3 regions of the Serratia sp. Sp408 genome follow, and region 2 is predicted to be linked to each of the others. Evidence: predicted binding sites of a transcription regulator. Region 2 holds the regulator's gene; each other region holds the start of a gene.

What was found. Region 2 encodes LexA, which represses DNA repair genes until DNA is damaged. Its sites were predicted from a motif close to TNCTGTATGTACATACAGNA; they were not measured.
Region 1: umuD (translesion error-prone DNA polymerase V autoproteolytic subunit) is a predicted target of LexA. The motif match lies at 1,205-1,224, and genes of this name have one in related genera.
Region 3: uvrB (excinuclease ABC subunit UvrB) is a predicted target of LexA. The motif match lies at 1,606-1,625, and genes of this name have one in related genera.

The regions. Positions count from the first base shown of each region.
Region 1 is NZ_JBXUFT010000001.1:2,023,614-2,026,895, forward strand. Features, by position in the region: gene umuC (translesion error-prone DNA polymerase V subunit UmuC) at 1-602, opposite strand, end outside; gene umuD (translesion error-prone DNA polymerase V autoproteolytic subunit) at 772-1,191, opposite strand; gene arsC (glutaredoxin-dependent arsenate reductase) at 1,354-1,779, opposite strand; gene AC2AXP_RS09615 (arsenic transporter) at 1,804-3,093, opposite strand; gene AC2AXP_RS09620 (metalloregulator ArsR/SmtB family transcription factor) at 3,160-3,282, opposite strand, start outside.
Region 2 is NZ_JBXUFT010000002.1:307,767-311,048, forward strand. Features, by position in the region: gene dinF (MATE family efflux transporter DinF) at 222-1,568, opposite strand; gene lexA (transcriptional repressor LexA) at 1,713-2,321, opposite strand; gene AC2AXP_RS12255 (diacylglycerol kinase) at 2,446-2,814, opposite strand; gene plsB (glycerol-3-phosphate 1-O-acyltransferase PlsB) at 2,943-3,282, shown strand, end outside.
Region 3 is NZ_JBXUFT010000001.1:425,566-428,847, reverse strand. Features, by position in the region: gene uvrB (excinuclease ABC subunit UvrB) at 1-1,482, opposite strand, end outside; gene AC2AXP_RS02120 (ATP-binding cassette domain-containing protein) at 2,656-3,282, shown strand, end outside.

The DNA.
Region 1 (3,282 bases), on a different contig from region 2:
TTTTCAATACCCATGGTCTGCAACTGCCGCGTCAGGCGACGGCCAACGCCCCACACTTCGCTCACCGGTAATAACGCCAGCAGCTTACGCTGGCGCAACGGATCGGAAAGATCCACCACCCCTTTGGTTTGCTCCCATGTTTTAGCCGCATGATTAGCCAGTTTGGCCAGCGTTTTCGATGGCGCAATGCCCACGCCCACCGTCAGGTGAGTTTCTCGCTTGATCCTATCGCGCACCGCCCGGCCAAAATCTGCCAGCGATACGCCGTTGCTCATGCCGTCCAGCTTTAGGAAAGCCTCGTCCAGTGAATAGATTTCTACCGCCGGCGCCATCGCCTCCAGGGTATCCATCACTCGCGCCGACATATCGGCATACAATGCATAGTTGGAAGAAAATACCGCCACATTCAGCCGCTGCGTTTCCTGCCTGATTTTGAAATACGGCGCGCCCATCGGGATACCCAACGCTTTGGCTTCGGCGCTGCGGGCGATCACACAGCCGTCGTTATTGGAAAGCACGATCACCGGCCGCCCTCGTAAATCCGGGCGGAAGATGGTTTCACAAGATGCATAAAACGAATTCACATCCACCAAAGCAAACATGATGATACTCACAATAAAAACTGTATATAAATACAGTATAAAAATATCACAAGCGCGATCAACTCATCTGTTCAAAATGACGAGAAATGCCGATGCTCAAGACCTGCTCCGCCCAAGCAGTAAGCGGCAATAGGATGTTTGCGCCATCAATCACGCCCATGGTCACGGATCACCGCGCGGCATAGACGATAAACGTCACCACGCCAAAGATTTCCAGCGTTGCATCTTCGGCCAGAATAATCGGCGCATAGGCCGGGTTCATGGCTACCAATTGCCGCGTGGGATGTAACTGTAATCGCTTGACGGTGAATTCGCCGTCGATAGCGGCAATCACGATGTTGCCATGCTCAGCATTGAGTGCGCTGTCGACCACCAACAGGTCGCCGTCATGAATATTGGCATCAATCATCGAATTGCCGCTGGCGCGTACAAAATAAGTGGCGTTAGGATGCCGCACCAGCAGCTTGCCGATATCCAACCGCGACTCGACATAGTCCTGCGCCGGAGAAGGAAACCCACAGGGGACACGCTCGGCAAACAGAGGGAAAGCAGGTTCTGCTGCTTTTTCATCTGGTTGGAAAAATATCATCTGGCACCTCTTTTACTGTTTTTATATACAGTATTTGAGGTGCCAGTCAGGATCAAGCGGCAGATGGGGAAAAGCCACTATCAGGCTGATGGCGCAGGGAATTTAATTTCAACACGGGTTTGCCTCTGTGCAAACCCTTGCCTTGCCATACCGCAGCGCGGTTTACTTCACCCGTCGCCCTTGTGCGTCAATCACTTCTTCGCCGTCTTCTTTGCTGAACGGTCCTAACTGTGCATCCGGTAAAATATCCAGTACCGCCTCTGACGGACGGCATAAGCGGGTACCCAGCGGAGTGACCACAATCGGGCGATTAATCAGGATCGGGTGTTGCAACATACAGTCGATCAGCCGTTGGTCGCTCCAGCTATCCTGCGCCAAATCCAGTTGCTGATAAGGCTCGACGTTTTTACGCAGCAAATCGCGCACCGATATGCCCATTTCGCTAATCAACCCGATCAGTTCATCACGGCTCGGCGGCGTTTCCAGGTACAATATGACCGTCGGCTCTACGCCGCTGTTGCGGATCAGCGCCAGCGTATTGCGTGACGTACCGCAGTCCGGATTATGATAAATCGTTATATTGCTCATAAAACGCTCCCACCTCTTCCTCTGTTATAGCGCAACGGACAGGCGCAGCGCCAATGCGGCCAGCGTGACGAACAGCACCGGCAATGTCATCACTACCCCCACGCGGAAATAGTATCCCCAGGTGATGTTGATATTTTTACGAGACAGCACGTGCAGCCACAGTAACGTCGCCAGGCTGCCTATCGGCGTGATTTTCGGCCCCAGATCGCTGCCAATCACGTTAGCGTAAATCATGGCTTGCTTAACTACGCCGCCGGCGGTACTGCCGTCGATCGACAGCGCACCAATCAACACCGTAGGTAGGTTATTCATCACCGACGACAGGAAGGCGGTAATAAATCCGGTACCGAGCGTCGCAGCCCACAGGCCACTTTCTGCCAGACGATTGAGCACCATAGAAAGCAGGTCGGTCAGCCCCGCATTACGCAGACCGTAGACCACCAGATACATCCCCAACGAGAAAATGACGATTTGCCATGGAGCGCCGCGCAGCACTTTGCCGGTATTGATCGCCTGGCCTTTTTTCGCGACCAACAATAAAATCAATGCGCCCACCGCGGCAACCAGGCTAACCGGAACGCCATGCGGCTCCAGAGCGAAGAAACCGACCAGTAGCAACAGCAACACGCCCCAACCGGCGCGGAACGTCGGCAGACAGCGGATCGCCTGCGCTGGTGCCTTCAGTCGCGCGACGTCATAACGGGCCGGAATGTCCTTGCGGAAAAACCAGTGCAGCATAATCAGCGTCGCTGCAATGGCCACCATATTCACCGGTACCATCACCGAGGCATAGTCATTAAAACCCAGCTTGAAGAAGTCGGCCGAGACGATGTTAACCAGGTTGGAGACGATAAGCGGCAGACTGGCGGTGTCGGCAATAAAACCGGCCGCCATCACAAAGGCTAACGTCGCCGCCGGGCTAAAGCCCAGCGCCAGCAACATGGCGATAACGATCGGCGTCAGGATCAGCGCTGCGCCGTCATTGGCAAACAGCGCAGCAACCGCCGCCCCCAACAGAATAATATACGTAAACAGCCAGCGCCCTTTACCGCCCCCCCAGCGTGCGACATGCAGCGCCGCCCATTCAAAAAAGCCGGACTCATCCAGCAACAGGCTGATGATAATCACCGCAATAAACGTGGCAGTGGCATTCCAGACGACGTGCCACACCACCGGTATGTCACCCACCTGCACCACACCGCTCAGCAGGGCCAGGGCCGCTCCCAATAAAGCACTCCAACCAATGCCCAGTCCTTTGGGCTGCCAAATCACCAACACAATGGTCAGAATAAAAATTGCGCCTGCCAGCCACATGGGGCCTCCTCGTGACATGCTGAAAATATATGGGATACCATATGTTATTATTTAAAATCCGGATCGTTACAGACAGACTGCGCGGCTATCAGCTAACGCACAACTGGCGGCCAGTTGCCCGGCAAGCTGCGTCACCCTCTCCTGTTGGCTAAGGTAAGCCTGCTCGATAATATGTGCCGCCCACGCTGG
Region 2 (3,282 bases):
CAATATAAAATCACCGTATAACTCGCCAGCCACGTGACTAATTATAGTCACCGACAACCAAACGACGGAAAATACCAGTTCAAAAAACCATTAACAAACCAAATTACAGATAAAAAATCGACAAAACAGTAACTAAACGCCGCTCCAGCATCAAGGTGGAATGTAACCAGATATAAACAAAAAGCAAAAAATACAGCAAAGAAACTAATGAATAGCCAAAGTCAGTGGCTACCGGCGTGGGCAAACCAGGTGCCATTCACGCTGTGCCGGTGCCAAACCCAGCCTAATGCCAGGCCACGCAGGCCGAGAAACACCGCCAAGGCCAGCCACAAACCGTGGTTACCCAACCATGGCAGGGTGAACAGCGTCAGGCCATACCCGGCGGCGGCGACCGCCATACTATTACGCATCTCCGCGCCGCGCGTGGCGCCGATAAACATACCATCCAGCAAATAACACCACACGCCCGCCAGCGGCAATAGCACCTGCCACGGCAGATAGAGGTTGGCCAGGGCGCGCAGCTCCGGCAACGACGTCAGCGCAGCAACGATGTGCTGGCCGGCGACGGCATAAATCAGCGCGAAGCCCAGCGCCACCATACATGCCTGCCGACATGCCGCACGCCAGATGCGTCGCAGCTGTCGATCGTCCCTTGCTCCATAAGCATGGCCGGAATGCGCCTCAACGGCATAGGCAAAACCGTCCAGCGCATAGGCGGTAAAGGTCAGCAGGTTCATCAGTACCGCGTTTACCGCCACCACCTCGCTGCCGAGACGTGCGCCAAAGATGGTCAACGAGGCAAAGCACAGCTGCAGCAATAGCGATCGCAGCATGATGTCGCGGTTGAGCGCCAGCAGGCGACGCAGATTGCCACGCCAGGCGTGGCGCAGCATTGCCGGTGTAATACCACGCAGGCGCATCACCCGCCAACTGAGCCACACCCCCAGTAGCAGCGTGGCATATTCGGCAATGGCGGTGGCGGTGGCTGCGCCCTGCACGTTCCAGCCCAGCCCCATCACCAACCAGATATCCAGTACGATATTCAGCAGGTTGCCGACGATCAGCAGGATCACCGGCGCGCGCACGTACTGCACGCCCAGCAGCCAGCCCAGTAATACCAGGTTTGCCAAGGCGGCCGGCGCGCTCAGCCAGCGGATTTCCAGGAACAGCCGGGCCTGCGCCAACACCTCGGCGTCGCCACCGACGATGCTCAACGCCAGGTCGATCAACGGATGACGCAGCAGCACAATGGCCAAACCAGCCAGTAGCGCCAGCATCAGCGGTTGCATGAAGGCGCGCGCCAGTGCCAGGGGATTTTGCGCCCCCAGCGCCTGCGCGGCCAGCCCGGTGGTACTCATGCGCAGGAACAGTAACAGCATGAACAGGAAGCTGGTTGCCATCGAACCGATCGCCACGCCCCCCAGATAGTTCGGGCTGTCGAGATGACCAATCACCGCCGTATCCACCAACCCCAGCAGCGGTACGGTGATATTGGAAAAGATCATCGGCAGCGCCAGACGCCACAGGGCTTTGTCGGTATCGCTGGTGAAAGTGGCAAGCAGGCGCATAGTAACATGTTCCCGTAGGTACCCACGCTCTGGCAAGGGGAGCGATTTACCGGCTACGCCTTGAAAGCTCTTGGGTATGGTGATGTTTTGACGATGGCATCGCCCCAGAACGGGCTGAGGCGATTAGGTTCGGGGGACTGCGAGTTAGATCCAATCACCGTTGCGAATGACGCCGACGGCCAGGCCTTCAATGGTGAAGTTCTGCTGACGAAGATCGACCACAATCGGTTGAAACTCACTGTTTTCCGGTAATAACTCTACCACATTACCGTGTTTTTTCAGGCGTTTGACGGTGACTTCGTCTTCAATGCGCGCCACCACCACCTGGCCGTTACGCACGTCCTGGGTTTTATGCACCGCCAGCAAGTCGCCGTCGAGAATGCCGATATCGCGCATCGACATGCCGTTGACCCGCAGCAGGAAGTCTGCGTTTGGCTTGAAGAGCGAAGGATCGACCTTGTAGTGCCCTTCGATATGCTGCTGCGCCAGCAGTGGCTCACCGGCGGCCACCCGGCCAATCAGCGGCAGGCCGTCTTCATCTTCCATCAGCAGACGAATGCCGCGCGAGGCGCCGGAGACGATTTCGATGACGCCTTTGCGCGCCAGGGCCTTGAGGTGTTCTTCAGCGGCATTAGGCGAGCGGAACCCCAGACGCAGCGCGATCTCGGCACGCGTTGGCGGCATGCCCGTCTGCGAAATATGATCGCGAATCAGGTCGTAGACCTCTTGCTGTCTGGTAGTTAATGCTTTCATTCCGCCCCCTGTTTGTTTATACAGTCTTGCTGTGAGTATATACAGGTGAACGTGGATTGGGAACTGGAGAATGAATAAAAATCAGGGATTAGCGAGGTGCTGCGCAACATCGATTGCCTGCCGCTCAAACCAGGTATTGCCACAGTACGCTGACCCAGACAAACAGCGCCAGTGCAATCGCCAGCGACACCGCCGCCGAGCCCATGTCCTTGGCGCGGCCGGAAAGCTCGTGGTGTTCAGTGCCGATGCGATCGACGATCGCCTCAATCGCACTGTTGAGCATTTCGACAATCATCACCAGTACCACCGAACCGATCAATAAAATGCGCGCTATCGCACCCACATCCAGCCAAATCGCCAGTATGATGGCCAGCACGGTCGCCACCAGTTCCTGGCGAAACGCGGCTTCATGCTGCCAGGCGGCGGTCAATCCCTTATAGGAATATCCGAAAGCTTTGATGACGCGAGTCAAACCGGTTGCTTGATTTGCCATGTTGCGGTGTGCCTTTTATAAGTGATAAGTCATAATCTTAACGGCTCTGGTTTTTTTAACACCACAGATCTGCTACCCGGTTTCTGGTATGCTTGCGGCGCATTGCTAACAAGAGGCTTCACGTTGTTATGTCAGGTTGGCGTAAAATTTATTATAAATTATTGAATTTACCACTAAAACTGTTGGTAAGAAGTAAGGTTATCCCTTCAGATCCGGTCACGGAGTTAGGGTTGGATCCCTCACGGCCGATTTTGTATGTTTTACCTTATAATTCCAAGGCGGATTTACTGACGCTGCGCACCCAGTGCCTGGCGCAGGATCTGCCCGATCCGCTCACTCCGTTGGAGATCGACGGCGCCGTACTGCCGAGCTACGTGTTTATCCACGATGGCCCGCGCGTATTCCGCTACTACACGCCGAAAGAAGAGTCGGTAAAACTGTTCCACGATTATCTCGACCTGCACCGCA
Region 3 (3,282 bases), on a different contig from region 2:
CAGACGCAAATCACGAATGATTTCGACGCGTTCGACGGTGTCGATGTCGGAATGCAGATAACGTACGCGCTCGCCGTGCTCTTCAAGATATTCGGTCAGATCTTCCGCCATGCGTTTGGTCAGCGTGGTCACTAGCACCCGCTCGTTGACTGCTACCCGTTTACGGATCTCCGACAGCAGATCGTCGACCTGGGTCGTCACCGGCCGCACTTCCACTTGCGGATCCAGCAGACCGGTCGGCCGCACTACCTGGTCGATCACGTCGCCACCGGATTTTTCCAGTTCGTATTTGCCCGGCGTCGCCGAAACGTAAATGGTTTGCGGTGCCAGCGCCTCGAACTCCTCAAAGCGCATGGGTCGGTTGTCCAGCGCCGAAGGCAGGCGGAAACCATATTCCACCAGCGTTTCCTTGCGCGAACGGTCGCCTTTGTACATACCGCCAATCTGCGGGATGGTGACGTGCGATTCATCCACCACCAACAGGCCATCAGCAGGCAGATAATCGAACAACGTCGGCGGTGGCTCACCCGGGCCGCGACCGGACAGATACCGCGAATAGTTTTCGATGCCCGAACAGTAGCCAAGCTCGTTCATCATTTCCAGATCGAACTGGGTGCGCTGCGTCAGCCGCTGCTCTTCCAGCAGTTTGTTATTGGCCAGCAGCACCTGACGACGCTCGGTCAGATCGACCTTGATCTCTTCCATCGCCTGCAGAATGCGTTCACGCGGCGTGACGTAATGCGACTTCGGGTAAATGGTAAAACGCTGCACCACCTGTTCGACCTGACCGGTGAGCGGATCAAACAATGACAACCGCTCGACCTCCTCGTCGAACAGTTCAACTCGCAGTGCCAGCTCGTCGGATTCCGCCGGGAAGATATCGATCACTTCGCCACGCACCCGGAAGGTAGCGCGCTGGAACGCCTGATCGTTACGGGTATATTGCAGCTCCGCCAGTCGGCGCAGGATCGAACGCTGGTCGATGATCATGCCCTTGGTCAGGTGCAGCATCATCTTGAGGTACAGATCCGGATCGCCCAGACCGTAGATCGCCGAGACCGACGCCACCACCACCACGTCACGCCGCTCCAGCAGCGCTTTGGTCGCCGACAGGCGCATTTGCTCAATATGTTCGTTTACCGAAGCGTCCTTTTCGATGAAGGTATCCGAGCTCGGCACGTAGGCTTCCGGCTGGTAGTAATCGTAATACGAGACAAAGTATTCCACCGCATTCTCGGGGAAGAACTCTTTCATTTCGCCGTACAGCTGCGCCGCCAGCGTTTTGTTGGGCGCCAGCACCATCGTTGGCCGGTTCAGATCGGCGATCACGTTGGCAACGGTGAAGGTTTTCCCCGAACCGGTAACCCCCAGCAGCGTCTGGTGCGCCAGGCCATCTTCCAGCCCTTCTTCCAGCTTGCGAATGGCCTCCGGCTGGTCGCCGGCCGGTTTGAAGTCTGAATGCAGTTTAAAAAGTTTACTCATATACCCTTCATCATTCCCGTCGCCGCAGGGTTGCCTGCGCCTACCCCAACCGCGGATGCGAACCCGTCGGCACAGCGGCCTGTAAGTATGGAAAGTCGCGGCGATTTTCGCCAGTGCCTATGATACTGGATATAAAACCAGCTTCAAGCGGATTAGTGGCTTTGTCGTACCCGGCCAAAAACCCGTTGCACCGCCAAGGTTACACTGCGGTGACATTTTTATTGTCAATAACCGTTTTATCCCCAGAATTTGTCGCGAATTAACTTATTGATAGCGGCGAGGCGAAAAATCATACATAGGATTGCCAGCAATGCCTTCGCATATTGCTTTTAATTAAGTACTTGATAAAAAAAGACTTTAGTAAAAAGACGAGAATCCGGACAATGCGAAGACAACCCGCGCCGGCTCTCGCTTTAAACCGCTTTTCTAAATCTAATACACAAGGTTATCCACAGGAATGGTGGATAACTCTCACCGCCCCGCCAGCCACGGGAGTTACAGAAAAATCGTTTTTTCGCTGGCATCGGCTTCGAGGCGGCTTTTTTAGTTATTTTTTGACACTTTTATTGCTTTGTTTATGCCTATAAATACTAAAAATGCCCATTGCCATAAATGCATTTCACTCATTTGCCTCCGACGGTGGCGAAACGCCGACCATCGCCGCCACAGCCTTGCACCATGTTTCAACGAGGTGGCACCGTAACAGTGCAAAAAACGTTCGAATCAAGCTGCGTCGATATTTTGCCCTGCGCAGCGGCCCCGGTCGCCACAAGCGCTCAGCTTAACATAACAATAACAAGCTGCTTTTTTATTGACCGATAAAAGTTGGCCTGAGAGTTGCAATACTGAGTGGCAGACAAGTGCAGACCGCTTGCTTTTTATTGAGAGACGACAGGAATAACTGTTTGTCGTGACGCCGTCGCCATACAAAGGATGATGGCTCAGAGCGCCAAAAAAAGCGAATAGACGCGTTATTCGGTCATAAAGCACCATTTTTAGCCAAACATCGTTTTTTTAGCCCCAACCTGTACTGCAATTACCGCGCAGCCCAGGCGGCATTTTGTTCTGGACGTTAAACCACTCGGGAAAGAAATCGCTAACCGCGAAGGAAAGGAAAAAGCACGGAGGCACAGGTTGCATGAGTGTGAAACAGGTCTTTGAGGAGAATGCCGAATGTTAAGCCTACGTTCAGTAAATCAATTTTACGGGCAGAACCATACGTTGTGGGATATCAATCTGGAGTTGCCACGTGGCCAATGTACGGTGTTGCTGGGGCGCAACGGCGTGGGAAAAACCACGCTGGTGAACTGCATCATGGGACATTTGCCAGTGGTGAGCGGCAGTATGACCTGGCAGCTGGCCGACGAGCCGCCGCAAAATCTGTTGCAGCAGCCGGTCGAGACTCGCGCGGCGCTGGGCATCAGTTATGTGCCGCAGGGGCGGCAGATTTTTTCGCCGCTCAGCGTCGAGGAGAATCTGCAGGTTGCGCTGATGGCGGGACACGATAGAACCCGCCGTATCCCACCGCTAATCTACAGCCTGTTCCCGAATCTGAAAGCGATGCGCGGCCGCCGTGCCGGCGATCTGGCCGCAGGCGAACAGCAGCAGTTGGCTATTTGCCGGGCGCTGGTGCTGGAACCTGAGCTGCTAATCCTCGATGAGCCGACGGTCGGCATCCAGCCGTCTATCGCGGCGGAGATAGGCAACGTGATCCACAAACTCAACCGGGAACTCGGCATCACCATCCTGCTGGTCGAACACCGACTGCCGTTTATTCGCCGTGTGGCGGATCGTTTCTGC